Regions from separate parts of the Psychrobacillus sp. PGGUH221 genome, predicted to be linked through region 1. Evidence: riboswitches for the same ligand, from Rfam matches in the RefSeq annotation. Region 1 holds a riboswitch; each other region holds the start of a gene.
What was found. Region 1 has a riboswitch for S-adenosylmethionine ahead of mtnK (S-methyl-5-thioribose kinase). Riboswitches for the same ligand answer to the same signal wherever they lie in the genome.
Positions count from the first base shown of each region.

Region 2: another riboswitch for S-adenosylmethionine. It lies ahead of PGC35_RS05435 (O-acetylhomoserine aminocarboxypropyltransferase/cysteine synthase family protein); the one in region 1 lies ahead of mtnK (S-methyl-5-thioribose kinase).
Region 3: another riboswitch for S-adenosylmethionine. It lies ahead of PGC35_RS01240 (M20 family metallopeptidase); the one in region 1 lies ahead of mtnK (S-methyl-5-thioribose kinase).
Region 4: another riboswitch for S-adenosylmethionine. It lies ahead of metA (homoserine O-acetyltransferase MetA); the one in region 1 lies ahead of mtnK (S-methyl-5-thioribose kinase).

Region 1 is NZ_JAQMHQ010000010.1:97,732-105,486, reverse strand. It holds gene mtnA (S-methyl-5-thioribose-1-phosphate isomerase) at 1-682, opposite strand, end outside; gene mtnK (S-methyl-5-thioribose kinase) at 679-1,869, opposite strand; SAM riboswitch class I at 1,944-2,098, opposite strand; SAM riboswitch class I at 2,266-2,369, shown strand; gene mtnW (2,3-diketo-5-methylthiopentyl-1-phosphate enolase) at 2,486-3,700, shown strand; gene PGC35_RS17175 (2-hydroxy-3-keto-5-methylthiopentenyl-1-phosphate phosphatase) at 3,706-4,371, shown strand; gene PGC35_RS17170 (methylthioribulose 1-phosphate dehydratase) at 4,368-4,979, shown strand; gene PGC35_RS17165 (1,2-dihydroxy-3-keto-5-methylthiopentene dioxygenase) at 5,001-5,537, shown strand; partial or broken gene PGC35_RS17160 (GMC oxidoreductase) at 5,751-5,939, opposite strand; gene tatC (twin-arginine translocase subunit TatC) at 6,631-7,392, shown strand; gene tatA (twin-arginine translocase TatA/TatE family subunit) at 7,493-7,693, shown strand.
Region 2 is NZ_JAQMHQ010000002.1:289,723-297,477, reverse strand. It holds gene PGC35_RS05470 (lysoplasmalogenase) at 1-278, opposite strand, end outside; gene PGC35_RS05465 (RDD family protein) at 397-804, opposite strand; gene PGC35_RS05460 (M3 family oligoendopeptidase) at 838-2,535, opposite strand; gene PGC35_RS05455 (DUF2087 domain-containing protein) at 2,697-3,452, shown strand; gene PGC35_RS05450 (GIY-YIG nuclease family protein) at 3,462-3,824, shown strand; gene PGC35_RS05445 (YdcF family protein) at 4,184-4,771, opposite strand; gene PGC35_RS05440 (glycerol-3-phosphate acyltransferase) at 4,790-5,431, opposite strand; SAM riboswitch class I at 5,569-5,681, shown strand; gene PGC35_RS05435 (O-acetylhomoserine aminocarboxypropyltransferase/cysteine synthase family protein) at 5,849-7,141, shown strand; gene PGC35_RS05430 (homoserine dehydrogenase) at 7,270-7,755, shown strand, end outside.
Region 3 is NZ_JAQMHQ010000001.1:253,846-261,600, reverse strand. It holds gene PGC35_RS01260 (S41 family peptidase) at 1-328, shown strand, start outside; gene PGC35_RS01255 (PDZ domain-containing protein) at 404-1,576, shown strand; gene PGC35_RS01250 (CsbA family protein) at 1,586-1,843, shown strand; partial or broken gene PGC35_RS01245 (transposase) at 2,194-2,447, shown strand; gene PGC35_RS01240 (M20 family metallopeptidase) at 2,664-3,899, opposite strand; SAM riboswitch class I at 4,009-4,116, opposite strand; gene PGC35_RS01235 (AzlD domain-containing protein) at 4,191-4,499, opposite strand; gene PGC35_RS01230 (AzlC family ABC transporter permease) at 4,504-5,232, opposite strand; gene PGC35_RS01225 (TVP38/TMEM64 family protein) at 5,347-5,988, shown strand; gene lepB (signal peptidase I) at 5,981-6,532, shown strand; gene addB (helicase-exonuclease AddAB subunit AddB) at 7,077-7,755, shown strand, end outside.
Region 4 is NZ_JAQMHQ010000003.1:149,279-157,033, reverse strand. It holds gene PGC35_RS06655 (histidine phosphatase family protein) at 1-423, opposite strand, end outside; gene PGC35_RS06650 (GrpB family protein) at 436-966, opposite strand; gene PGC35_RS06645 (alpha/beta hydrolase) at 1,032-1,676, opposite strand; gene PGC35_RS06640 (DUF1572 family protein) at 1,676-2,203, opposite strand; gene PGC35_RS06635 (aldo/keto reductase) at 2,341-3,273, shown strand; gene metA (homoserine O-acetyltransferase MetA) at 3,328-4,236, opposite strand; SAM riboswitch class I at 4,315-4,423, opposite strand; gene PGC35_RS06625 (methyl-accepting chemotaxis protein) at 4,493-6,499, opposite strand; gene abc-f (ribosomal protection-like ABC-F family protein) at 6,696-7,755, opposite strand, start outside.

The sequences.
Region 1 (7,755 bases):
TTCCTTTTGCTCCGATTGTATGTGCAGCCATGCTGTCTGTTATAAGTGTTACATCCACTCCAGATTGCTGAAGCTCCCACGCAGTTAGCCTTGATCCTTGAAATACAGGTCTAGTTTCACAAGCATAAACTTCAAACTGTTTTCCCCGCTCACTCCCAAGATGGAATGGTGCTAATGCAGTACCATATTTTGCGGTTGCAATTGAACCTGCATTACAAATGGTCATAACTTTTGTTTGACCTTCAAGCAAGGACAACGCATATTCGCCAATATTTCTACAGGATGCTTCGTCTTCTCTATGAATTTTTATAGCTTCCTCTATCAAAAGTTCCTTCGCCTCTTGTACACTTGCTACATTTTCAACAGCACTTCTTAAACGTTCTAGAGCCCAAACTAAATTTACAGCTGTTGGTCTAGATTTAGCTAAATACAAGAAATCCCTGTTGAGTTGCAGATGAAATTCCTCTAATGTATTTGCTTCATACTTTTCGGCCGCTTTAGCCAATCCATATGCAGCGGTAATACCAATTGCTGGTGCACCCCTCACCTTCAGAGTGATAATAGCATCATATACATCTTCTAAAGTATCTAGTGTTAAATACTCAACTACGTGAGGTAATTTTTGCTGATCCAAAATCCGAAATTCTTTGTCGTTCAACTCTATCGATAATGGAATACTCATTTGCGAAACCCCTCTAATAATTCAAATACTTCATCAATTGAATGGATATCTTTGCGTTTTAATATAAGTGCTTCCCCTGTTTGTAAGGTCTGCTTTTTGAATTTAATCCGTTGTTCGTCATCTTCGATACTGTCCAAATCCTTCACATGTGCTAGCCCGATTGTACGACGAATTAATTCACATCCAGCAAAGCCTAGTGTATCTCGGAAAATTTTATCCAAGACATATTCTTTATAGCCATCTGTGTCTTTATAGGAATCGACACTTTTTTTGTCCCATAATTCCGAAAATTTAGTCGAAAAGACATCCCAAGTTTGTTTGATATGGGTGACAATAACTCCCCGCTCATCCTCTTCTCTTGTAACATTTTGCACGATTAGATTTGCTAAAAACAATCCAATATCAAAGCCAATAGGTCCATAAAAAGCAAACTCTGGGTCTATTACTTTCGTTTCGGTTTCACTAGCAAAGATGCTCCCTGTATGCAAATCTCCATGTAATAATGCTTCCGCTTCTGTCATGAAGCTATTCTTTAATTTTGCAACCTCTAGCTTTAAGCGCCCGTTATTCCAAATAGTTTCTACGTCTTCTTGCAACAATGCTTCAAAGTCATTTGTTTCATAGTCAAAAAACGGATCTGTAAAAATAAGATCTTCTGTGATTTTACAAAGTTCTGGATTGGAAAACTCTGAAACTAGTTTCTTTTTTTCAAAAGGGTGTAATGCAAAATCAGATGTATGAAATAGTGTTTGAGCTAAATATTCTCCAATATCTTTTGAAAGGTTTGGATATGATTCAAGTTTAATCAACCCTTCACGTGCAATTTTTAAATGAGATAAATCCTCCATAACCGTAAGCGCAAGATCCTCATCAATTGCATATACGGTCGGAACAAGATTGGCTGCAAATTCAGCATGTTTTTTTAATGCATTTGCTTCAATCACTGCTCGTTTTAACGTTAGTGGCCAACTTTCTCCGACAACCTTTGCGTATGGTAAAGCCTGTTTAATAATAAGACTCTTATCACCGTTCAATTCCTTAATATGAAATACATAGTTAAGATTACCGTCACCTATCTCACGACACTCCAACTCTGTGTCTTGTGGGAAGAAGTTAAGTTCTTTTGCATATAAAATAGCACTTTCTTCTGTTAATGATTCATATTGTCTCTTTGTAGCTGTCGTCATTATTCTCTACCTTTCCGTTTCAAAATAAAAAGCCTCTTTCATAAGAAAGAGGCGTAGAATAAGAGATCTCTCGCCTCTTATCTTTCAGAAAGTTACCTTTCTGATGGAATTAGCACCGTGCCTTAGGAGATTTTCATCTCGGCGCAAAATGCGCCCCGTCTCACAACGGTATTACGGTCGGTTGCTGGGCTTCATCGGGCCATTACCCTCTGCCTGCTCTTGATAAGAGTGCTATTAATTAAAACGTTATACTATTTGAAAATCATCCTAGCATATTCAAAAAACACATGTCAATCATTTTTTTAAAAACAAAAAAAATTCTAATAACTATATTGACAATCTTTATATTGCATGAAATAATCATTATTAATTTGACTAACTCAATTGAATAACTTTTTCTTATTTAGAGCAGGTGGAGGGACGAGCCCTATGATACCCGGCAACCGATCCATTATGGACACGGTGCTAATTCTTGCAGTCAGTAGACTGAGAAATAAGAAGTCGTTAATTTTTTAACCTCTTCTTATTTGGAAGAGGTTTTTTTATATTTAGAAGGGGCAAAACACTGGGACATTGACTAAGTAGAAATTTGTTATATAAAGGATTGTGATAATAAATGAGTGGAATTACTACTCTCTATCAGGTTTACGGTAAACCTGGAACTTTTGAAAAAAAAGCTGAAGGAATTGCGCTCGGTTTAACAATAGGATCCTGGACTGATTTGCCGTTACTAGAGCAAGAGCAATTAAAAAAGCATAAAGGAAATGTTATATCGATAACTAAATTTGAAAATAGTCACCATCCGCTAAAACGAGATGAAATCAAAGCAGAAATTAAAATAAACTATCCTAGTGCTAATTTCTCTGCAGATTTACCTGCCATATTAACAACTGTTTTCGGCAAACTATCGCTAGACGGTGAAGTAAAGCTACTAGACTTGGAATTCTCATCAGACCTTTTAGATAATTTCCCAGGACCTAGATTCGGAATTGAAAGTATTCGTGAATTGCTAAGAGTGTATAATCGTCCACTTGTGATGAGTATTTTTAAAGGAGTAATTGGAAGAGATATCAATTACCTATCTGAACAGCTGCGTAACCAAGCTCTAGGTGGAGTAGATTTAGTAAAAGATGATGAAATTCTCTTTGAAAACCCCCTTACTCCTTTTGAAAAAAGAATTATTACAGCTAAAGAAGTACTACGTCAGGTGTATGAGGAAACTGGACATCGAACACTTTATGCAGTTAACCTCTCTGGGCGGACATCCAATTTAAAATCAAAAGCAAAAAAGGCAAAAGAACTTGGGGCTGACGCTCTATTATTTAATGTTCATGCATATGGTCTAGATGTACTTCAAGAACTTGTGGAAGATGAAGATATTCAGTTGCCATTCATGGCCCATCCAGCCTATAGTGGTGCTTTTACATCATCCTCATTTTATGGAGTTTCAACACCACTTTTACTTGGTAAATTGACTCGTTATGCAGGGGCAGATTTTTCATTATTCCCCTCACCATACGGAAGCGTCGCACTGGAGAAAACAGCTGCACTATCACTTGGGGAAGAATTGACGAAAGAAAGTGCAGTAAAACGAACTTTTCCAGTTCCTTCGGCTGGAATTCATCCTGGATTGGTTCCTTTGTTAATCGAAGACTATGGCATAGATAGCATTATAAATGCAGGTGGTGGAGTGCATGGTCATCCTACTGGCGCTACAGGAGGAGGGCTTGCCTTTAGGCAGGCCGTATCAGCAGTCCTTGATGGAATTCCGTTAGCTGAAGCAGCAAAACAGTTTCCAGAACTAAAAGCAGCATTGGAACTATGGGGGTAAGCATTATGAGTAAGCTAGTAATCTATTGTGATTTTGATGGGACCATTACAAACCAAGACAATATTATATCCATTATGAAAAAATTTGCTCCCCCAGCATACTTGCCGATCAAAGAGAATATTTTAGGGCAAAAGCAATCTATCCGAGAAGGTGTTGCTCAAATGTTCTCTCTGTTACCTGTATCTATAAAAGATCAAATTATAAGCTACTTGCTTGATCAAGCAGAGATTAGAGAAGGATTCGACGATTTTGTTTCTTATACAAGAAAGCACGATATCCCTCTCTATATTGTTAGTGGTGGAATAGATTTTTTCGTTCATCCAATGCTAGAAAAGTTTGGTCCTTTTTCAGGCGTTTATTGTAATGAATCGGACTTCTCGGGAGAAAGAATACAAATAAATTTCCCACATGTCTGCGATGATTTATGTACGAGCAAAGGTTGCGGATGCTGTAAGCCATCCATTATTCGAAAGCTCCAAGAAAAAGATTCTTTAAGTGTTGTAATTGGTGATTCTATTACTGACTTAGAAGCTGCAAAATTAGCAGATGTTGTCATAGCACGGGATTTTCTTATTGAAAAGTGCAAGGAATTGAATATTCCATATGAACCTTTCGAAAATTTTCGAGATGTCATGAATATTATTGAAACAAGGTTAGGTGTTCAAACATGATAACGCTCCGTGGTAGATGGGAAGAGTTAGCAGATATAAAAGACGAACTTGCTAAACGAGATTGGTTTATGGGAACTAGTGGAAATTTAGCAATTAAGGTGAATGATGAACCAGTAGAGTTTTTAGTTACAGCAAGCGGAAAAGATAAGAATAAGCGAACAAAAGAAGACTTTTTACATGTAAATATAAATGGAGAGCCGATAGAAGATACCATTTTAAAGCCGTCGGCAGAAACATTATTGCACTGTGCTATTTATTCTAAAACTTCTGCGGGCTGTAGTCTCCATGTTCACACGGTTGCTAATAACGTCATCTCCGAATTATACGGTGATCAGGGAAAAATAGATTTTCAAGGGCAAGAACTTATTAAAGCTTTCGATTTGTGGGAAGAAGATGCAATTCTTTCTATTCCTATCATTCCAAATCATGCCCATATTCCACTTCTCGCCGAAGAGTTTCAGACATATATAGATGGTGATAAAGGAGCTGTACTTATACGGAATCACGGTATTACTGTTTGGGGTAGGGATGGTTTCGAAGCAAAGAAGTTACTTGAAGCTTGTGAATTTTTATTTCAGTATCAGTTGACTTTACGTCAAATAAAATAAAAATAAGAGAGGAAGATTTAGATGGCTATCATTAAAATTCAAGGAACAAATGAAACAATTGAAGCACAAAATGAGGTTGCTGCATTTTTAGAGCAACAAGAAGTAATTTATGAGCATTGGGATATAGAAAAATTACCAGAGCAACTTCGTGAAAAGTATGATCTTAGCGATGCAGAAAAAGAAGAAATTTTAAATGCATTTAAAGCAGAAATAGATGATATATCAGAACGTCGTGGGTACAAAGCAGCTGATATCATTTCTTTATCTGACTCTAATCCAAACTTAGATGAACTATTAAAAAACTTTGAACGTAAACATCTTCATACAGATGATGAAGTTCGTTATATTGTTAGCGGTCACGGAGTATTTATTATTCAAGGAAAAGATGAAAATTTCTTTGAAGTCCATCTATCACCTGGAGATCTAATCTCAGTTCCGGAGAATATCACACATTACTTCACACTTGCTGAAGACCGTAAAGTAGTAGCAGCACGAATCTTTGTAACAACTGAAGGATGGGTACCAGTCTACCAAGACGAGGAAGTTGCACAAGGTTAATAAGAAGAACTGCATGCATGGGCATTCTAGATAGTTACTAAATAGAGATGTTTCATATTCAAAATTGCAAATTTAAAGTACATTCTATAAGAAGTTAAAAAAGCAAACACTGAATCCTGTATCGAATGCGTAGTGACCTTTTAAATAGCCTAGCGCAAATTAAATAAACTCCTAAATTGCTTGTAATAAGCTATTTAGGAGTTTTATTGATTATTATTTAACTAGAAGTCCACCTTGTTTTAAATAAGTTTGAATTCCTTCTGCAGCACGGTAAGAAAGTAGCTCCAATTGTTCCGGTAGGATTAAAGTTACTATTATGAGGAAATGTAGATGCTCCGACTACAAATACGTTTTCTGCTTCCCACATTGTAGATAAGAGTTAACTGCTGAAGTAGCTGGATCTTCTTTTGTTGTGCTTTCTCTTTGTATACAAGGAGAATACCAAGCGCTCCAACTAACACAATAAAACCTCCTAATTATCCTAAAACTGATTTATTTACTTAATTAAACATTAGTCAGATATATATTATTTTTACTTAATGGTAGAATGCAAATTATAAACTATTGAAAGTATTTCTGTACAAACTCACAATGGTGAAAGAAAATAAGTATATTTTTTTCCTGTCCAGCAAAGAACTATAATGGATAGACCAATACCAGATCCAAGTAAAACAAACCGTGGAAAAACGCTTAAAGTAAGAAACAATGCAAAATCTGCTACTAAAATAAAACCAAGAAGACTTAATTTAATATTTTCAATTCTTCCAAATGATACTGAGCCAATTTTATTCATCCTTAATAAGGATATATATTCAAACGAGCTTATCATTTACTACATTTTTTCTTAAACTGTACATAAATAGTTTCAAATTTATATTGGTTGTTTTAGAAAAAGTTTGTATATATAAAAACTTTTTTCCTATATTAATTGAAAAATAAAAGGTGCTTTTATTTACAAATTCGACTGTTGGAGTATAATGTGAGATGATACAAAACAACAGTTTCATGTAGTAACTATTATATTTTAGTAAACATGCTTTTCTAAGCATATAAATATCTCACTTTATTTGAGAAAATGGGGTGGTACACACTAATGACACACGAACCAGAATTGACGCTTGTTGAACATTTAACAGAATTACGAAAAAGGCTCATTATTGTAGCCGTCACATTTATTCTATCTCTAGCCTTAGGATTTTGGATGGCCCCAAGGACATTAACATTTCTTAAGTCACAACCTACAGCTGCTCACGTGGAATGGAATGTATTTGGATATACAGATGGTTTAATGATTTATGTCAAATGTGCTCTAATACTATCTATATTAATAACGTTGCCAATTGCGATGCACCAAATTTGGTTATTCGTTAAACCAGGACTATTAGAGAAAGAAGCAAAAGGAACCATTTACTTTATCCCTGTCTCTTTTTTACTGTTTTTAGCTGGGATTAGTTTTAGTTATTTTATTTTATTTCCTTTGATGTTGAACTTCATGTCTAATATTAATGATTCAATTGGAGCTCTAGAAACATACGGGATGCAACAATATTTTACCTTCATGTTTAATTTGATTATTCCAGTTGGAATTGTTTTCGAGCTACCTGTGATTATATTGTTTTTAACAAAGCTGGGAATCATCACACCTAATCGACTACGTAAGATGAGAAAAGTTTCTTACTTTATACTTGTAGTAGTTGGAGTTTCTATTACACCTCCGGACTTCATTTCAGACTTTATCATCGTTGTACCGTTATTATTGTTATTCGAAATCAGTATCCTTGTTTCGAGCTGGGCATATAAAAAACAGTTAGCAAAAAGAGCTTTGGAAGAAGAGGCATTAGAAAATGAAGTCTAGGGCTTAATTTCTCCTAAGCGTGTTATACTAAAGATAAGTTTACTACTGCATACACATCGCCATTGGAATAAATGTAACATACTATAAGGAGGAACAATCCATGCCAAACATCGGCGTACCAGGTTTAATAATCATTCTAATCATCGCATTAATCGTCTTTGGACCATCTAAACTTCCTCAGTTAGGAAGAGCAGTAGGTCAAACGTTAAAAGAATTTAAAAACTCCACTAAAGACATCGTTGACGATGTTACAGAAGAATTTAAATTAGAAGAAAATACAGACGCTAAAAAGAAAATATAATGTGGCAAACCAGCTATTCTATGAATAGTTGGTTTTTTATTTCCTTTATTTAAGATGAAATA
Region 2 (7,755 bases), on a different contig from region 1:
GCAAAAATATACCAAATATGTCCAATTAAAAAGGTAATGAGTCCAGCGATAAACCAATAAATTAAACCATCCGCCCACATGCAAATAAATAGACCTATCATGATTAGCGATTTATATCTTTTTGATTCACCGGATGGTTGGATAAATGCAAAAACTAATATCAAAAACATCGGAATTATCTTAAACATCATTTTAATTCCTATAGGTTCATCCGGTATAAGGAAAATATACGTAACTCCCATTATTGCTATTAATAGACCTAAAATTTTACTCCACATAATAATACATGCACCCCTTTACTATACATTCGTTTTTTTCATTAAATATCCTGCCCTATTGTACGGGTCAAAAAATAAAAAAAGAACAAGCATCTCGGTAGATACTTGTTCTTAGATATTAATCAACAGGAGGATTGCTTGTTACATATGTTCCAGCGATAAAATCATGGATTGCACGCTTATCTTCACGTAAGCCTACCATAAAAGCACTAACAATCAGACCTATTCCTAATGTGACTACATATACGAAACCTGCCACAATAACACGCATAAGCATTGTTCCAAAACCTAGTTTGGTGCCATCAAATTTGACGATACGGATGCCTAACATTCTTTTGCCTACTGTGTATCCGGTCCATAATACTGGAACAATAAGAGAGTAAAGAAGATTTCCAAAGCTAGTGATTGGTGATTCCTGCCAATGCCCGAAAAGAAGAAAGCTAATAATAGACAATGGAATACCTATTATTATAAAGTCTAATAAACTTGCCCCTAGTCGTGACCAAAAACCAACTGGATTCAACATGTTGCAACTCCTTTTTTATTCTTTTCTATTTAACTATAAAGCTGCGTCATCAACGCCATCTAAATACTTCTCAATCGAACCAATAACGGACTCGACACAGCCTTCTTCAAATGGAGAGATTAAATTTGCCTCAGCTACTAACTTAGTGAAAGATTTCGAACCACCTAGCTGGCAAAGGTGTAGATAATCTTTCCAAGCTGCTTCGTGATCTTCTCTGGAACGCTTCCAAAATTGGAACGCACAAATTTGAGCCAACGTGTAGTCAATATAATAAAACGGACTTGCATAAATATGACCTTGGCGTTGCCAGAAAGCACCAGCTTCCAAATAGCCATTTCCGTCATAGTCACGATGAGGTAAATAAATTTCCTCAATCTTTTTCCAAGCGGATTTACGCTCTTGAGGTGTCATTTCAGGATTTTCATATACGACATGTTGAAATTCGTCCACTGCAACCCCATACGGCAAGAATAGAAGGCCGCCGCTCAAATGTGCAAATTTATATTTTTCTGTTTGTTCTTTAAAGAATAATTCCATCCAAGGCCAAGTAAAAAATTCCATACTCATCGAGTGGATTTCACAAGACTCAAATGTTGGCCATACATACTCAGGAATACCTATATTACGGCTTGTAAACACTTGGAATGCGTGACCCGCCTCATGTGTCAACACATCGATGTCTCCAGATGTTCCATTAAAGTTTGAGAATATATAAGGAGACTCATAGTTATCGATAAATGTACAATAACCTCCAGATTCCTTCCCTTTTTTCGCTACTAAGTCCATTAAATCTCGGTCAATCATGAATTGGAAAAACTCTGCTGTCTCAGGAGATAACTCATCATACATTTTCTTTCCATTTTCAACAATCCATTCCGGAGAACCTTGTGGTGCTGCATTCCCAGACAAGAAATTCAGAGATTCATCGTAGAACTTTAGCTTTTCAAACCCAATTCTTTTTGCCTGACGCTCATAAAGTTTTGTTGCAAGAGGAACGATGAAATCACGAACTTGATCACGAAATTTTTTCACCATTTCCGCATTATAGTCAATGCGATTCATACGTATATAGCCAAGCTCCACAAAGTTTTTGTATCCAAGCTTTGTAGCAATCTCATGCCGTACTTTTACAAGCTGATCATATATGTCATCAAATTTATCCTCATGTTCTTTGAAAAAGCCGAATCTTGCTTCCGTTGCTTTCTTACGTACTTCTCTATCAGTTGATTCACCGTAAGGTCCAAGCTGGGCAAGTGTTAATGTTTCGCCGTTAAATTCAACTTGAGCAGAAGCAACAAGCTTAGAATAGTCAGAAGCCAATTTATTTTCTTTCTGCATAAGTGAAATTACTTCTGCGGAAAATGCTTTAATTTGAAAATCAGCAAGATCAAATAATTGGCTTCCCCATTTTTCTTCTAATTCTTTACGGAATGGAGAAGCGACTAGTGCTTTATAATATTCTGTAATTAATTCTTCGACCTCTGGGTTTTTTTCATCAAAAAAATCACGCTCTTTTTGGTAAAACTCATCATTCGTATCAATCGATGCACGAATGTACACTAAATTAGCTTGTGTTGAATAATCATTTCGAAGTGCATTTAGTTCTTCAATTGCAACACTTTGTTCTTCAACGGAAGTAGCCTGTTTGAATTTTGTTAATGCATCATTAAATTTTGTTTTTTCTTCTTCTAAATTTGGTCTTTTGTACTCATAGTCCTTGAATGTAACCAATAAAATTCTCCTCCTGTACGTTCTTTCGAAAATCGAAAGGTCTCATTTCCATTGTTCATTATTTTCAGATTTATTGCAACAATAATTTACAATTGATTTTAAACAAACAATATTATATTATGTCTATTATATAATAAATATTTATGGGGTGCGTTTATAAAATGGAGATATCTGAATTATTTTGGGATGCAAATGCAGAACAATTGAAAGTTGGTTATGTGGAAGAGAAGGAAGATTATGTTTGTTTATTATGTGGTGAAAGAGTGGAAAAGGGAATTATTTATCCAGAAGCCACTGTTTTGTATGAAGCGGAACGTTATATGAAACACCATATTGAAAAGGAACATGTATCTGTATTTCATTATTTAATTGGATTAAATAAAAAATTAACAGGATTGACAGATCATCAAAATAGCTTACTTCGATTGTTTTACGAAGGTAAGAGTGATGCAGACATACAGGCAGAATTAAGTATTGGTAGTGCCTCTACGATACGTAACCACCGATTTGTATTGAAGGAAAAAGAACGCCAAGCAAAAATCTTTATAACGATGATGGAGTTGTTAAAGGAAAAAGACAGTCATGCACCAACCTTTTTGCCGCTTCATAAGACTGCAACGATGGTGGACGAACGATATAACATTACGAAAGAAGAGCAAGAAGAGATAGAAAAGAAGTTTTTTTCTAAAGGTATAGATGGTCCTCTCATAAAATTTCCGAAAAAAGAAAAACAAAAACTGGCAACTCTTAGGGTGATCATACAACGATTTGACTTAGAGCGAGTATATAAAGAAAAAGAGATAAATGAGGTACTAAAAAATGTATATGCTGACTATGTCACATTAAGACGTTACTTAATAGAATATGGGTTTTTAGATAGAAAAGATGACGGCAGTGAGTACTGGGTGAAAAAATAAATACGAGGAGTGGGGAAATTGGATCGTAAAATGGAACTGAAACAAGCATATAAAGAAGTAAAGATTGAAGGTGGAATTTATGTCATAACGAATAAACAAAACGGTAAAAAATTCGTTGGATCCACACGAAACTTCAAGACGTTAAATGGCACGAAGTTTACTCTAGAAACAGGGACACATACAAATAGAATACTTCAAGAAGAATGGCACCAATTTGGCAAAGATGCGTTTGAAATTGAACAAGTAGAGACGCTGAAAACATCAGAAAATCAATACGTAGACGAAAAGAAAGAACTAGAAAAACTTTTAAACAAATGGATGGAGCAATTACAACCATTTGGCACTAAAGGGTATCATACGAAGAAAGAGTGACCCAGAAAGGCTTCCTAATAAACGAGGAAGCCTTTTAATTATATTTGGAGAAATTACTTTACATATATAATCTTTGGTTTTGGATGAAAAATTCTTTTATAGAAAATATAATACATTATCTAGCTATGCAAGGTGACTTGATTGCATATAGTACAGCTACATTTAGATTATATAGCTAAAACATAATGTTTGATGTAACAAGTGATTTGACATGGCTATAAAGTAGATACATGGATTCGTAACAAGTGGGGAGACAATGCATTTCTAACCAGGAAGTAGGGCTGTATGCAAGAAAATCGTATTTCAAGATGTATTTGTAATTGTTGCAGATATAAAAAATAACTCCGAGGTATTCGGAGTTATTTCCCAACAATATAAGTCTTTAAAAGTGCGGCGCGCTCACGTAAGCGTACTTTCGCTTCTACCACTTCGGGGGTCTGTGCTGCAACCACGTCCGTTTTCCATTCTAGCTTTTTGGCAAGTATTTTTGCTCGCTGTAGGTGATAGTCACTCGTAATGATCGTTATAGACTTTACGTTATCTGGCAAAAGCTCTTTAGAAAACAACAAGTTTTCATAAGTTGATGTCGACTGATCTTCAATAATTAGCCTCTCTTCTGCTATCCCATTCTCCAAAAGAAAATTTTTCATTACGACCGCTTCCTCAATATCTTCATCGTCTCCTTGTCCTCCAGAAAGTACAAGGGTGACATGAGGATATTCGTTTGCATACGCAAGTGCTGATTCCAATCTGAATTTTAATGCAAGCGAAGGAATATTGCCTTCTTTTACTTTTGCACCGAGGACAATGGCGTAATCGTTGGAACCATCAGCTTTAGGGTTTAATCCTTCATCCATCCATTTGCTAGTAAGCATCCACAATCCAACTCCGCTGGAAGCGAGAACAAATAAAGGGATAAGCACAATCCACCTCATTTTTTTAGACATTCCAATTCACTCATTTCTTTATAAAGAAGGTTTTTTTCTTTTTATAAAAGTAGAAATTCTCATCTCTTCCTTACGAGCTAAACGACGAAAGTTTTCGATATGCAATATGAGTGCCATCACGAATAAAAAGCTTGCAATTGCAATTGGTATATATCCTTCTGAAAACCATATAGCCTCGCCTAAAAAAACAAAATAAAAAACAAATACTCCAATTAATAAATAGTCCGTTAAAAAAGTTGTGCCAATTAATAATAAAAGTCCGATCAATCCTAAAGGCCAATAAATTGCAAAAAGTATGCCGATTACAGAAGCTGTCCCTTTTCCTCCCTTAAATCCGGTGAAAATGGGAAAGTTGTGACCTAAAATGACAGCAGCCCCCGCTAAGTAAAGAAGTGCATCCTGTTCCAATGCTGAAAAGGTACCGTATTGCTGCATAAAAAATCGTGTGCCAATAATAACCAATACACCTTTTATTATATCGATGAAAGCTACAAGTATTCCGTATTTCATTCCAAGCACAATAGCTGCATTAGAAGCACCTGAGTTTTTAAGACCTTCTGCTTTAATATTGATTCCACTAAAAAACTGAGCAATCTTTGAACCATGAATGGAACCAATTAAATAACTAACTACTAAAATACAAATAATCCATATTACCATTACAACACCTCCAAAAGTAACCCCCATACATTAAACGTACAAGCCTAAAAGAAGTTTCAGAATTTTTATAAAAAGTACTTGACGTACAGATTAATAGAGTCTTATACTGTGTAACAAGATGGAATACTAATCTAATACTCTTATCAAGAGTGGCGGAGGGACTAGGCCCTACGATGCCCGGCAACCAACAAGTTTTAAACTTGGAAAGGTGCTAAATCCTACAAATTCACGCGAATTTGGAAGATAAGAGGAGGAATATGCGAAACCGCACCCCTCTTCTTAAAGAAGAGGGGTTTTTGTTGTTTAGTCGATTTACGATACGTTTTCCGGCTAAACATAAGTGCTTTCGTATTTCTCAAAATCCTCTCCCGCCTCCATATGCGTCCATCTAAAACTATTATTTAGGAGGAATTCAAAATGACAAATTTCCAACCAGAAACACTTCTTTTACACGGTGGTCAGCAACCAGATCCAGTTACAGGTTCACGAGCAGTGCCAATTCACAAAACAACTTCTTTTGTATTTCGTGATACAAACCATGCCCAAGATTTATTTGCATTAAAAGAGTCTGGCAATATTTATTCACGTATAACTAATCCTACTGTAGATGTTTTTGAACAACGCGTTGCTCTACTTGAAGGAGGAACGGCTGCTGTTGCACTTTCTTCTGGTATGGCGGCAATTGCATTTTCCATTTTGAATATTGCGGGAGCAGGCGATGAAATCATTGCAGCGGAAAACTTATATGGTGGTACATTTAATTTATTCGCCCATACATTGCCTCGTTATGGAATTCACGTAAAATTTGTAGATTCTACTGATCCAGAGAATTTTCGAGCAGCAGTAACGGATAAAACAAAAGGGATCTTTGCTGAAATTATTGGAAATCCGAGCTTGAATGTGCTAGACGTGGAGAAAGTTTCAGCAATTGCAAATGAAGTCGGTGTTCCATTGTTGGTAGATAATACATTTGCAAGCCCTTATGGTGCTAACCCGATTAAACACGGTGCTCACATAGTTATCCATTCAGCTACTAAATGGATTGGCGGTCATGGAACAACAATTGGGGGAGTAGTTGTAGATGGTGGTAACTTTGACTGGAATTCCGAGAAATTCCCTGGTTTTACTGAACCAGATGTAACCTATCACGGACTACGATACGGTATTGATGTTCCGAACGTAGCGTTTGCCATAAAACTACGTGTTCAATTGCTTCGAGATTTTGGGCCTTCGTTAAGCCCTGAAGCAGCATTTTCTTTTTTACAAGGTTTAGAAACCCTTCATCTTCGTGTGCCAAAGCACAACGAAAATGCACTAAAAATTGCAGATTATTTATCAAACCATGAAGGGGTAGAATGGGTAAATTATTTAGGCCTGGAAAATCATCCTTCCCATGAACTTGCACATAAATATTTACACAATGGCTTCGGCTCTATCTTAACTTTTGGCGTAAAGGGTGGAAAAGAAGCGGGTAGACATATTATAGATAATATTGAAATTTGGTCGCATGTAGCAAACGTAGGAGATGCGAAATCATTAATTATTCATCCTGCTTCTACGACTCATCAACAATTAACTCCTGAAGACTTAGTGAAATCAGGTGTTACCGAGGACTTAATCCGCTTGTCTGTTGGTCTAGAGGCAGTAGAGGATTTACAAAATGCACTTGATAAAGTACTTGTAGGAAAAACAAATGTCCTCTCTAGATAGAATTTTGTTGTTAATTGGGCTAAAATAGTCTACAATATGTAAAATAGTCAATCGTAATTTTACGAAAGAGATTTTATTAAATATGAATGTGGAAGCTCAATTGTGCAAATTCATTTGGAGGAGAAAGTATGGCAAAAATAAAAGCAGCAATTCTAGGTTTCGGAACAGTCGGCCAAGGAATTTATCACATTGTGAATGAAAAAAGAGAAGAATTAAAAAAATCATTAGGCTTAGATATTGAAATTAGTGCGATTTTAATTAATAATTTGGCAAAAGAAAGACCTGAAACGCCTGGTATTCTAGTAACAGACGATTTCGAGGATATTATTAATATTCCAGGTCTTCAAGTAGTGTTTGAAGCGATTGTGAACGAGGAACCAGCTTATAGCTATTTATGTAGAGCGATTGATAAGGGATGTCATGTGATAACGGCGAATAAAGTGATGTTCTCTAAATATAGTATTCAACTTCATGAACGTGCTAAGTCACGAGGCGTATTTATCGGATATGAAGCTACAACAGCTGGTGGCGTTCCAGTAATTAAAACACTTAAAAATTTACTACAAGTGAACTCAGTAAAGAAAATTCAAGGTATTTTAAATGGAACATCTAAC
Region 3 (7,755 bases), on a different contig from region 1:
TGAGCCAGAGGAACTATATACAATGGATATTAAATATCCTCACGGAGAATTCCGAGTCGGAGATTTCGGAGAGGAAATAAAGTATGTTCAAAATGTACTAGGTGCTTTAGGATATAATATTGGACGCAAAGATGGTTATTTTGATGAAGATACGATGGATGGAGTAGAAAAGTATCGACAAGAGAGAAGTTTAGAGCCTAGTTCCGATATAGATGATGCACTATTCCAATCTCTTTCTAAAACACTGATGGAATACAAAACTAGAAAAGAAAATGATAAGCAGCTACAAATGGGTATCAGTTATTTGGTTCATGAAATGAAAAAATAAGATTATTCCAAAATCCTATACGCAAAGACCTCCTCGTTTGTTACAATAATAGAACGAGTATTGTAATAGAGGGGGATGCGTATCGTGGAAGAAATAATTATCGAATTGGCGAAAGGAATTGGACGTTTTTTCCTTCACCCATCAATTTATATTACGCTTCTTTTCTCCATATTAATTGGTTATTTTCGTGTGAAGAGAGAGAGAAAGCATTTCCGTACTAGAATTCTCTGGGGGTGGACAGAAGCCAAGCATTTATTTGATGGTTATGTTTGGGCAATTATTCTTTCCATTATCAGTGTAGGAATAGGACTAGTCGTACCAACTTCTTGGTTATTTGTTTATAGCGCATGGATGATCTTGTTTGTTATATTATTTATGTACCAGCTTGGTTCTGCAATTTATTCAATGGCATTAGGAGCTGTTACGTTATATATTATGAATCTGTATGATTGGTCATTTAAAATCCTTTCGTGGAATTTAACTGGTATGGATTTTTTACAAAAATCTATCGTGACCATCGCTGTCTTAGCAGGGTTACTATTAATCATAGAAGGAATTCTTATACAAAAACACGGAGCACAAAATGCTTCTCCTAAACTAGTAAAAACACCAAGAGGAATTGAAGCAATTGAATATGTTACAAAACGGTTGTGGATACTACCTATTTTGTTAGTCATTCCAGGTGATGCGATTTCTTCTTATATTCCATATTGGCCGCAATTTACACTTGGAGGATCGACATTCTCATTGATTTTATTTCCCATTGTCATAGGATTCCAGCAAAAGAGCAGAAAAACACTTGCTGTAGAATTTTTCCCAAGCCTTGGAAAAAAAGTTTGGCAATTAGGAATTATCGTGGCTGTAGTAGCAGCAGTTGGCTATTTTATGCCTTTAATAAGTGGACTTGCATTGATTCTCGGAGCCATTGTAAGATTATTCATTTCCTACATAGCTTATAAAAAAGAAATGGCAGGAACGTTTGCTATCTCCCCGCAATCGGACGGTGTTATGATAGCCGGAGTCCTTGCTGACTCACCAGCAGAGAAAATGGGTCTATTAATCGGTGAGAAAATTGTCAAAGTAAACGGACAAAAAGTAACAAATGAACAAGAGTTTTATGAAGCAGTTCAAATAAATGCTGCACATTGTCGCTTAGAAGTACTAGATATTAGCGGAGAACTTCGTTTACGCCAACATATTTTGTTTAGACATGATCACTATCGTCTAGGCTTAATATTAGTAAGATAGGAGATAACTATGGAAACTTTATCAATATCAACTCAAGTTACATTAGCCATTTTTACTCCAGCATTGCTTGTTATTCTTTTTACACGTGTTACCTTTAATCATTATGTGGCATTATTATTAACCGTTGCTCTATTTGCCGCATCTGTCTATGCTGGTTACACGCATAGATGGTGGATTTATATTATTGATGCAGCATCGTTGACTTTAGGTTTTTGGTACGCAACACATATGAAAAGTCGAGACAAAAAGAAAAAATCCACCTCTTAAGAAGAGGTGGATTCAGACTATAGACAAACTCAAAGAAATTTGAAATTGTCTATAGTCTTTTTTTATTTACAATACATAGTAAGAAATCGTTGATTTCCGTTTCAGGCGCTACGCTTTCCACGGGCACGGCCTCAGCCTTCTCCCTTGCTCCTGCGCAAAGCTCGTCGCAAAAAACAATGCTCCTGCGCAAGCTCGTCGCAAAAATTAATTTCGCTACGCTCAGTCCGGGTGCTTCGGCTCGTGCTGTTCCCGTAGGAGTCTTCGCGCCTTCCACTCCAATCGACTAGTGTTGGCTAATTTAAAAAGTGGTGAGTTTCTAAATCTTCTAAGACGTTGAGGTGTTGAATATCATGATGACTAAAAACCAAATCAATGAACGTGAACAACTTGAAATGCTAACGATTGAGCAGATTGTACCGAAGGACCATTTGGTCCGTAAATTGGATGACACGATTGATTTCCATTTCATCCATTAGTAGAACATCTTTACTCTGCTACTGGGCGACCAAGTATTGATCCCGTTGTGTTATTTAAAATGACGTTTATTCAATATACATTTGGCATCCGTTCGATGCGCCAAACAATAAAAGAGATTGAAACGAATACTCCGGCACATTGATAACACCAAATGAAAATAAAACAATTCAATGAAAGACAATACATTCCAAAAAAATCCACCTCTTCTTAAGAGGTGGATTCAGACTGTAGACAGATTCAGCGGAAGCTTATGTGTATTGTATAGCAAATGCATATCCGATTAATCTTTATGTTGTTGAAACACACTTCATAATCCGAAAGATAAAGAATATAAATTACAATATCAATCTTTCAAATCGCAAACGCCCATACCATCTGCTTTTGCTTTACGAGCTAAGGATGCATTAAATTCTTTTCTGATTTGATGAAGTAGTTTTGCATCTGTTAATATTCGATAACCGGTTGTAGCTAAGACTTTAGCTCCCTTGATTAGTGCTTCATCCGCAGCTTTAGATTTGGCAGCTTCACGGAATTCTATTGTATGGGCGACTAAATCATCTGGTCCAATTTTAATGGATGGTCTTGCAGTTGGTACTACGTAGCTAATATTTCCAGCATCCGTAGAGTCATTGTAATGTTTACTTTCTGTGTATACGACTTCTCCAATAGCTTCAAATTCCGAATGAATAACCTCATCTAACACTGAATTTACTACAAAATCTTGCACCTCATTTTGAAAACGTTCGATTTTTACAGAAGTTCCTGTTACAAGTGTTGCTCCGTTAGCAAGGAATCGAACTTTTTCGGAGATTTCCTCTGTTTTTTTCCAATTCTTTGCGCTGACATGAATACGAGCAGAGGCAAAATAAGGGATAATGTTCGGTGAATCACCTCCATGCGTAATAATTCCATGTATGCTAACATCAGATGGTAATTGTGAACGAAGCGCATGGATTCCGTTGAAAAAATGAACGACAGCTTCCAATGCATTTATTGTTTTATTAGAAGCTGCTGTTGGGTGAGTAGCTTGTCCAATAAAATGAAAATCTAATGATTCCAGAGCAAGTGTTTCGCAACTTAAAGTAGTTTTGCTTGAAGGGCTAATTATTAAAGCCACATCTACATCTTCTAGATAACCAAGCCTTACAAAGTTTCCTTTTGAACTTCCTTTTGATCCACCTTCTTCTGCGGGAGTACCAAGGACGATTATTCTTCCACCGGTTTCGTTCAGCATTTCTGCTAGAGAGATGCTAGCAGCCACACTTGCCGTACCAATAATGTTATGTCCGTCGGCATGTCCAATTGAAGGTAAAGCGTCGTATTCTGCTAAAAAAGCAACAGTAGGTCCCTCGATACCGCTATCCTTAATCGCATAGAAAGACGTTTCATGACCTGCTATTCCTTTTTCGACTTGAAAATTTGCACTTTCTAATAAATCAATTAGCGTAGAACTAGCAAAAAATTCTTCGTTTCCAATCTCAGGGTTTTCATGTATTTGATGACTTATTTGAATATATACATTCTTGTTGTCTTCTATTAATTTATGGAGATAGTCTCTTTTTTCTACTAGGAAACTCACTTGTATCTGCTCCTTTTACATTTATTATTCATAACAAAAAAGAACTCTCCTAATCTTATCTTGTATGATAAGAAAAAGAGAGCTCTTCGTATAATCGAAAAACCTTCTTTTCTCATCTTTCAAGCAATAAATTGCTTGCAGGAATTGGCACAGTTTTCATTTTGAATCTGCTGCCGAAACGTCGTTGGGCCTGTCCCTCAGTTTCTCTCGATAAGAAAGTGATATTCTATGTAAATTTTATAAGAACTAATTCCAATATTAAGTAATTTATTCCTAGCAGTCAAGTAGTATTTAAAAGATAAGACTATATACAGCTAAAACACCAATTGTTCCTAATACTACAACCATTACATTTGAAAAAATAATGGCAAGTGCGAATGCCACAATGGCTCCAATAATTCCAAATAATAGATTACCTTCTTGAACATATAAAATAGCTGGGAAAATTAATGCTCCTAATACTGCAAATGGAATATTACGTAATACTCCTGAAACAACAGGAGGTAATTCTTTGCCTTCTAAAAAAGTTAACGGGAATGCTCGGGGAATATAGGTAACAATAGCCATTCCTAATAGCATCCACCAATACCATGCTTCCATTCCATTATGCTCCTTTCGTTAAGTTTTTTCCTCGTAGTCTAGTCCTCTTTTGATGATTGGCATATATAATTTCGACAAAAATAGAGGATGCTAGGGTAGCGACTAAAATAGCCCATCCTGTCGATAATAATTCTGTCCAGTAAAAAAATCCGTTTATAATAGCTGCAATGAGGGCCAGCATGACTACTTTGCGGTTTCCTCGCATAGAGGGTACTAGAAGACCAACGAACATTGCATATAGAGCAATCGACATGGCCGCTTGTAAAAATGCTGGTAGATTGGCACCTATAACATGTCCAACCGCTGTAAATACAACCCAACTACCATATGCGATAAGCGCAACACCAAATGCAAAAGAAGTATGTATTTTTTCATCTTTTTGAGTTGCTAATACGGAAAAAGATTCATCTGTAATCCCAAATGCATATATTCCTTTGACCCATCTTTTTTCACTATGCATCTTTTCATTGAGTGCAGCCGTCATTAAAAAGTGTCGAATGTTCACGACAAATGTATTTAAAACGATTAAAATAGGATCAACACCTTTTGCTATAAGCGTCAGTGACATATACTGAGCAGCGCCGGCGTAAACAAAAATACTCATTGCTGTTGCTTCAATAATGGAAAGTCCAGTGGTTTTTGCCAATAAACCAAATGTTAATGCAACTGGAAAATAGCCGATAGCAATACTCGTACCGGCTTTTAAACCCTTTACGAATGAATTATTATTCATGTCGAATTTCACCACCTTCAATTATGATAGTGAACAAATTATACTATATCTATAAAGTTTTATATAGTTGAAAATTGGGAAGAGTATAAATATACATAGAAGAGGAGAGTTACCATGCCAAGTTGGTTATCATTCGAAACTTTATCTAATTTAACACAAGATTACCGAGCACTTGGACCACTATTTGGGTTATTACTACCTTTTCTTGAAGCATTTTTGCCGTTTCTACCTTTAGTAGTTTTTATCGTGGCGAATGTGACTGCCTACGGAATTTTGTTTGGATTTTTATTATCTTGGGCAGGTTCGGTTGCAGGTGCTTATACCGTATTTTTAGTTATTAGAAAATATGGACGAGCTAGAGTTTTAGGTTTTATTACAAGGCATGAAAAGATTCAAAAATTAATATTATGGGTAGAGAGAAACGGTTTTGGACCATTATTTTTACTTATTTGTTTTCCATTTACACCCTCCGCACTTGTGAATATAGTTGCGGGTCTATCTAATATGAAAAAAAATACGTATTTATGGACAGTTGTCTTAGGGAAACTAATTATGATATTAGTGGTAAGCTTTATTGGTTCCGATATTAAAGCACTCATTACACAACCCTTAAGAACAGCAATAATGATTGGAATAATGGTTATACTATGGTTTGTTGGAAAAGCTGTGGAGAAAAAAATTGATAAGAAAGTAGATGCAGATTTTAGATCAATTCGCGATGAAAGACGAAATACAAAGGAGAAAAGATTTGAGTAATACACAAAAAGAATTGCTGGAATGGTTAGTGGCCATTTTCATTGGAATTTTAGTAGTATTTATTGTTCGTTCTTTCATTTTAACGAACTATGAAGTAGTCGGGGAATCAATGATGCCTACACTTCATGACAAAGATAAAGTATTTGTGAGTAAGCTTTCTGATATAGACCGCATGGATATTGTGATCTTTCATAGCGACCAAAAAGAAGACTATGTAAAACGTGTCATTGGTTTACCAGGTGATACTATTAAGTATGAAAATGATAAATTGTACGTAAATAATAAAAAAGTAGAAGAAAAATTTCTTGCGTCTTATCCTGCATATCAGAATCCGGAAGAAAATTTTACCGAAGACTTCGATTTAGAAGAGTTGACTGGAAGTAATAAAGTTCCTCCAAACAAGTTATTTGTGTTAGGAGATAATCGAATATCCAGTTTAGATAGTCGTTATTTCCAATTTATAGATCAAGAAGAAGTCATTGGAGAAGTAAAAATAAGATATTGGCCGTTTTCCAGAGCAACTTTAAATTTTGACTCCGAATAATTTCACACTCTACTGTATGTTTTGTACAATAGTAGTAAGAGATTATTCGGTTTTTTAATTTTCTGAGCGGGGAGTAATTTATTTTAATCTCTGTTATTGATGCGGTTATAGGTTAAAAGAACTTCTCTCTATAGGCATCCTGCTCCTGCGCAAAATTCGTAGCAAAATTAATTTCGCTGTTTCATACGGCACGTCATGCTGCTGGGAGGCGCGAATGCCAGTGGTTCCTTATTCATAGGAAGAAATGTTCTATTGAACGTCTTAATCATGAACAGCCATAAAAAAGCATATCCAAGTATACTTCTTACTGTATAAACGGAAATTTCCAGGATGTGCTCCTTACAAGCCGCAGGAGCGCGAAGAATGAGACCCCGTAAAGGATGTGGGAGCTACGAAGGAGCGACTCATCCTGCGGAGGCTAATGCGTAGCCTGCGGCAAGCGTACATCCGTGTCTCTGCACTATAAGATTTTGAAACACATTCTATTTAGCACATCATAAATCATTAACAACTACAGCCTTATTTAAAGAAAGAAGGTGCACTTATGTCTTTACGAATTGTAACTGGACGAACTGGTTCGGGTAAAACAAAGTTTATGCAACAAGAAATCATTGATATATTACAAAAGGATTCTATCGGAGAACCATTATTTTATATAGTGCCAGACCAAATGTCTTTTTCTAGTGAATATTCACTTGCAGCTGATTCAGGACTTCCAGGGTTAATACGTGCACAAGTAACGACTTTTAAACGATTAGCTTGGCGAGTACTACAAGAAACTGGTGGAATCGCAAAAGAGGAAATTAGCGGATTTGGTTATCGTATGCTAATTCGCAGTTTACTAGAGGAAAATAAAGAACAATTTAAGTTGTTTAACCGTGCAGCTACAAAAAGAGGATTTACCGATCAAATTGAGGTGCTTTTAAAGGAATTCAACCGTTATTGTTTAAATTATGACACAATGTCTAACGTGTTAAATGATTTAGAAAATGTACAAGCACCTCAAACATTGATTGATAAATCATCAGACCTAGTCATGTTGCTTGAACTTATGGAGCAAAAGTTAGGCACGAGCTATATTGACGGAGAAGGATACTTGATGTTGCTAGCGCAAAAAATTAAAGATTCTTCGCTTCTCGCAACCTCCGAAATTTATATTGATGGATTCACTTCGTTTACTCCTAGGGAACTAGAAATAATCCAAGAGCTGATGAAAAAAACAA
Region 4 (7,755 bases), on a different contig from region 1:
GATGTTACCATGTGTACCAATAACAACATTTTTTCCTTTGTATTCATCTAGAACTTGCATGGTTGCTGTAATCCCTCGTTGTTGTGCTTTTTTATTCGACTCACCACCATCAAAAAAGAAATCAGGGTTTGACCATACTTTTGATATAGCTTTATTAAAATCTTCTACAGGAAGTAAAGACAAAGTTCGTTCTCTAAAATCTTTCTTAATCTCAATGTTACAGCCAAGGTACTCGGAAATACCTTCAACTGTTTGAATCGCCCGTTTATATGGGCTAGAAATGACAAAGTCAATGTTTTCTAGCTTTAATCGTTCGGTTACTAACTTTGCGTCTTCTTTTCCTTGGACTGATAGTGGTCTTTCAAGTTCATTCGTAGTATATGTAGAATGCGCATGTCTAACAAAATATAAATTTGTAATCATAATTTTCACCTCTTAATTTGTACGTAAAGAAAATATACCTTTCACAAAAGGTTCTTTTAAATTTGTATACGTTGTTATATTTATACTTTTTCTTTCAGCTAAAGCTACTTTTAACTTTTTATATTCATCTCTTGCCTCTTCTTTAGTATTTAAGTAATCTCTAAAAAAAATGAAGTTTTTCCAAAGCTCTTTATCGTAATCGACTAAATGGATATAATGTGTTTTTACTTTGTATGTATCATCTATAAATTTTGCTAATACAATTTCTCCCGGCCTTTCCACTCGCAATGGAAGAAAACCAATATTTTGCAGAGCTTTCATCATGTTGTTATCTATATGTGTTATATCTTCAATGCCGATTAAAATATCGATGATTGGTTTTGCCACCATATCTTTAATTGCTGTACTACCAATATGTTCTATTCGTTTTGTTTCTAATTTAGTTACCAACATGATTTCTTCTTTAACACTATTAAATTCTGTATTCCATTCAGTCGTATACTTATTTAGTTTTACTTCATCTTTAGATAATCCTAGCCTCATGAAAAACACTCCTTTTTCATAAAATTACCCCTCTTACATATTCTTCAAGAGGGGAGGATAATCCTTTATTTCACTAATAGTTCGTCTAAAAAGGTAACTAAATCTCTTTGATTTTCTGGTGCAACACCATGTGAAACAGGATAGTTCTTAAAGGTAACACTTGCTCCCTTTTCTAAGAAATAGTCTCTACTAGCAGTTCCCCATTCAAATGGAAGCATATTATCAAATTCGCCATGAGATATAAATGCATTTAATTTATTTACGGGTTGATGTGCATACTCATCTTTCACAAACGACGGAATATAGCCACTTAGTGCAACAATTCCTTTTATTTTATCACCCATTACTAATGCTAATGATTGAGTCAATATAGCACCTTGGCTAAAACCAAGAAGGAAGAGTTTATTTGAATCAATCGAATGATTATTAGTTATTTCTTCGATAAATGACTGAAGATCTTGTACTACCTGATCAAATACTGCACGATGAGGTTTTCCGAGACCCTCTATCGTGAAAAAGGCATATCCAGGTGGTTGAGAAATTGGCCCACGTATACTAAATATATGGCATTTCTCCTTTAAGTTAGAAACGAGTCCAACCAAATCGTTTTCATTACTTCCCATTCCATGCAATAAAAATAATGCTGGATATTTTTTATTCTCATCTGAAATTTGTGGAGAACTATGAATATAAGTAAAATTTGAATTCATTACTTCTTATCCTTTCTTTTAGGTATCGACAAAGTTGTCCACTTGTCTTCTGGTGTAACTTGTTTGGCTATATATATTACCTGTCCCACATGAATTGAAATATGTGTAATACTCCGAATGATTGCTTCCAAAACAGTATGTGGTTTATTGCGAATATAAATAGTTTGAAGTAAGTGTTTTTCTTCTATACTGTCTATCGCTTTGAAAAATGCATCACACCCATTTTCCCACACTTTAAGCAACTCTTCCCGTGATTCTATCGTACTTTCGAATTCACTATCACGATCTCTGTCTTTTTTTTCTCCATCAGTTGTTAAAAAGTCTGTCCAACGAGAATTTAAGTTTCCACTCATATGCTTCACCAGTACATCTACACTATTTGATTGTTCGTTTGGTGACCAAAAAATGGATTCTTCCTCCATTTGCATGATCGCTTTCTTTGTATCACTTTTCAATTCCTCCAATTTTGACCGTATATTTCGAATAAAGTCAGCATGAAAATTAGTTGAATTTGACAATCTAATCATCTCCTTTAAAACATAGTTCAATAAATATTATGAACCTCCTTCCCCATTTCTTTTGATAAACCAAAATTCTTTGAGTAAAAGGACATTATTGGTAATATTATACTAGAATATATTGAAAAGGAGTTGTTTTTACTACTATGAGTAAAAAAGTAGAAATTGGTAAAACCGGATTATTTGTAAATCCCGTTGGCCTTGGAACAAATGCAGTTGGTGGCCATAATTTATTTCCGAATTTAAATGATGAAACCGGAAAAGACATTGTGCTTACAGCACTTAATCATGGGATTAGTTTTCTAGATACTGCCTTTATTTACGGCATCGGAAGATCAGAAGAGTTAATTGGGGAAGTATTAAAAGAAACGAAGAAACGTAGTGAAATAATTCTTGCTACTAAGGGCGCACATAAAATGACCGGTGAAAAAGTAGTCATTGACAACTCACCTGCATTTTTAAGAGAAACTGTGGAAAACAGTTTAAAACGTCTTCAAACGGACTATATTGATTTATTCTATATTCATTTCCCCGATGAAAACACACCAAAAGCTGAAGCAGTTGGTACTCTTCAACGTTTAAAGGAAGAAGGAAAAATCCGTGCAATTGGAGTATCCAATTTTACTTTAGAACAGTTAAAAGAAGGTAACCAAGATGGTTATATTGAAGTTCTTCAATCTGGATATAACTTATTAAAACTCGATGCAGAAAAGGATTTGCTTCCATATACAAATGAACGTAATATTTCCTTTATTCCTTATTTTCCGCTTGCTTCGGGCTTATTAACAGGTAAGTATGATAAAGGCAGTACTTTTAGAGAAGGTCTCACAAAAAATCCGTTATTCCAAGGAGAAACATATATTAACAACTTAGAAAAGGTAGAGCAGCTTCGCCAAATTGCCATTGATAAAAATGTAGGTGTTTCTAATATTGTGCTTGCATGGTATTTAACAAAAGAAAATATTGATGTGATTATTCCAGGGGCTAAAAAACCTGAACAAGTTATAGATAATTTGAAAACTGTAGATGTTCAATTAACAAAACAAGAAATAGATAGAATTGACCAAATATTTCAATAAAAAAATAGAACAAGAGGCTGAACGAAAGAAAAGTCTTTCTCAGCCTCTTCTGAATTATTCCCATTCGTATGGCGTTTCTTGATAGACATAATAATTTAACCAATTAGAAAACAATAAATGAGTATGCGAACGCCAAGAATTTAATGGTTGTGTCGAAGGATCATTATTAGGAAAATAATTTTCAGGTACATCGATTTCAATACCTTTATTCACATCCCGAGCATATTCTTCCGCTAAAGTTGTTGCATCATATTCTAAATGACCAGTAATCATGATATGCTTTTCGTCATTTGATATTACAAGGAATACCCCTGCATCTTCAGAATTAGAAAGCAGATTAAGTCTGGAATCAGTTATTATTTCATCATATGAAACAGAAGTATAACGAGAAACGGGCGCATAAAACTCGTCATTGAAACCACGGACTAAATTCACAGTTGGATCGGATAAACGGTGAGAAAATACACCAAAGCATTTCTTAGACAATTCAAATTTACCAATTCCATAATGATGATAAAGTGCAGCTTGTGCACCCCAACATATATGTAAGACAGAAGTGACGTTTGTTTTCGACCAATCCATTATTTCTGTCATCTCACTCCAATAATTTACATCTTCAAAATTCAAATGTTCAATTGGTGCTCCAGTAATAATCATCCCATCATATTTGCGAAGTTTAATCTCTTCAAAAGTAGTATAGAAAGTGTCTAGATGCGTTTTACTTACATTTTTGGATTCATGTGTTGCTGTATTCATAAATGTAACATTCACTTGTAATGGTGTATTACCTAATAGTCTTAGTAGTTGTAATTCCGTTTTTTCTTTTTCTGGCATTAGATTTAATATAATTATGTTTAGAGGACGGATATCCTGAGCAATTGCGCGCTCCTCGTCCATGATAAAAATCTTTTCTTTCTTCAGCAATTCAGCTGCTGGCAATTGTTTGGGAATCTTAATTGGCATACATTTCTCCTCATTTCCGTAAAAATAAAAACCCTCTCTTCTAATAAATAAGAAAAGAGGGTAAGCAAATGCTCTCAGTTCTTATCTTTCAAGATTGATATCTTGTAGGAGTTAGCACCTTTCTGACATGTGTCAGAGGTTGCTGAAGCTTCACAGGGCCATTTCCCTCTGCTTCTCTTGATAAGAGTATATTTTTTGTTATTCTACTACATTATTTTTTATACTATCATTTTCTGAACATTTAAGCAATGGATTATTATACTTTAAAACGATTCACTGCTTCTGCTAATTTATCGCTAAGTTCTGTTAATGTTTCAGAAGCATCTGCAACGGATTGGATTGCCCGAAGCTGTTCGTCTGAAGATGCACTAACTTCCTCGCATGCAGCAGCAGTTTGTTGAGAAGTCGCTGCCATCATTTGAATCGTTTCAACTACTTGTTCTTTGTATTTAGAAACTTGGTTAATTTCGTCGGAAACCTCATCAATAGAGGATTGCATATTCTCCATTAAATTTGAGATTTCACTAAATGTTATTTCCGTATCTGTAACTACTGTCCCTTGTATACGGAAAGTTTCCCTAGTTTCAGTCATTTGTTGGCTTACTAAAACGGATTCTTTCTGTAATTCAGTAATAGTCTTTTTAACATCTTCAGTCGCTCTGGCAGATTGCTCAGCAAGCTTTCTTACTTCCTCTGCTACTACCGCAAAACCTTTTCCATGTTCACCAGCTCTTGCTGCTTCTATACTTGCATTTAATGCAAGTAGATTTGTTTGAGCAGAAATCTCCATGATGGTTTCCATAACCCCTCCAATAGCTTTTACTTTGTTTTCTAAAGTATCGACTACATCAGACATAGACTTTAAATTGGACTCCCAATTGTTAAAGGATGATTTAAGTTCACCCATTTGTTTTTGGCCATTTGCATTCATTTTATTTGCTTTCGTAGCAATATCAGTCATTACAAGCGATTTTTCATTAATTAAATTAATTTGATTACTTAAATGTGAAGAGCTATCTGTTACTTCTTCCGCATCTTCAGCAGATTTTGAAGCACCTTCAGCTATTTCACCCACAGCTACGGATACTTGTTCTGATGATGCAGTTGTTTCCTCTGCAACTGCACTAAGACTTTCAGAACTTACTTGAACATTACTTGCAGATTCTTTTACTACTTGAATAATTTCATGCATGCTCTCCGTCATTTTATTGAAATTTTTAGCTAATTGTCCAATTTCATCGGATGACTTTACGTTCGCGTGAACAGTTAAATCTCCTTCTGCAACCGAATCCATTAGTTTTTTTAATTGATCTATCGGTTTTAAAATGTGATGGGTAGTGTAATATAGCACAATAAACATCAGCACTAATATAACAGCAGTAATAACTAAAATGAGATTTCGAATACTGTCAGCTGTTTGATTAACTTTTTCTTGCTCGTATACTGCACCAAGCTTCCAGTTCAAATCAGGTATTGTCGTAAATACAGTAACCGTTGAAAGTCCTTCGGAAGTATCTTTGACTACTCCTTCATTTAAAGAACTAGAAAATATTTTATTAATATAAGCATATTCTGACAAATTCTCACCAAACATGGTAGGATGAACAATTGCTGTGCCGTCGTTCTCCACGATAATCGGAAAACCTTCAAATCCTAACTCATTGGATGAAATTGTTTCTGTTAACTTCGAAAGTAATATATCAATTCCGACAACTCCAACAACTTGACCTTTCTTAAGTACTGCTTTTGCACCAGAAATTGCATATTCTCCCGTTGCAGCATCTAAATAAGGTTTGGACCAATTAAAATCATCTTTATTGGCTACTGCATTTTTATACCAATCTCTCGTTGTTGCGTCGAAGTCTTTCCCTAAATCAGCTTCAGGTATTATTTCAATATGTTTGTTCGGTAATGCATAGTAAACGGAAGCAACCGCGTCGTACAACGTTGTAAACTCAGTAAATTTAGAATCTAATTGTTTCTCTAGCTGTGAAGCAATGATTGCATCTGAAGTACTAGATTCCGCTTGAAAATCCACCACTTCCTTTGTAGTGGATATTTGCATAACCCCCTTTTCATAGACACTGAGATAATTTTGAATGGAAGAGGACATTTCGTTCACTAATACATGACTTTGATCAGTTAAACTCTCTTCCGTTTTGTCTTTAATCGTAAAAGTACTTATAAAACTTAATGCAGTCATACTAATTACAATTAAAATCATTACAGTAATAATTATTTTCCATTTGATAGAAATTTTCATATTTCATCTACTTTCTGTTTTTTTTAAGATATAATTGCCTTAATAAGGATAAATTTACTATTTCTAAAACTAGGACATAGTATATCTTTCTGATTATATCGGCTAAAAACGAGAAAGTTAATATTGAATTTTTAATTTAATAGGGACTATCTCACATTTTTTTGAATTAAGTGGACTTTATAACCATTAACATTCATCATTCTTGTCTCTCCAACCAGATCTCTATTAATTTCTCTAGTTTTTGTTCCTTATCGTCAATCAACAATAATAATTTTTCATAATCATTCCAGTCCTTCTGAATATCCTTTTCTTTCTTTAGTTTACTTAGTTCGTTTTCCAATTCAAAAATTTGTTCTTCTGTTGATTTTTCTTTTTTATCTCTATTTTTATAAGTTCTTACCTTATCCATGTTTTCTACTGTATTGATCGACTCCTGTTTTACTAGTAACTCGTTCCATTTCCCTCGAGCCCAATTATAGGGACCTTCAAAAGTTGTCAAATGACCGGAATCTAACCAAACTGTACGATGAAATAACTTATTTAAAAAGTATCGATCATGAGAAACGCATAGGATTGTTCCTTGAAAATCTTCTAGAGCATCTTCCAATACTTCTCTCGATTCAATATCTAAATGGTTTGTTGGTTCATCTAATATCAACAAATTTATATCTTGGTGCATTAGTTGAGCAAGACGAAGACGCATACGTTCTCCTCCACTTAAATCCCCAACTCGTTTAAAGACATCAGGACCATAAAACATAAACTTAGCTAAAATATGCCGTGCTTCCGCTTCAACAACACTCACTTCACTTCTAAATACATCTATTAAACGTTCTTTTGGATTCAATATTTCAAAGTGTTGTGAAAGAAATCCGATCCTAACATTACTGCCTATTCTAGCATTTCCTTCATCAGCCAAAATTTCTCCTAGCAATAATCGTAAAATTGTTGATTTTCCAGTTCCATTTCTACCAACGATCGCAACTCTTTCTTTCCAATACACATACAAATTTGATTTATGAAGCAAAACCTTATTGCCAAATGATTTAGAAACGTTATCCATTATGACAACTTCTTTTCCACTTCTAGATGCAGCTTCGAATGATAAACTCATCTTTTTAGGGTCGATAATTGGTTTTCTCAGTTTCTCCATTCTTTCCAATGCACGTTCCATGTTCCTAGCTTGCCGATGAAGACCTGGATTTGGAGGAACAGCTTCATTTGCCCACTGTCTTAACCGTTTAATGGCTTCCTTC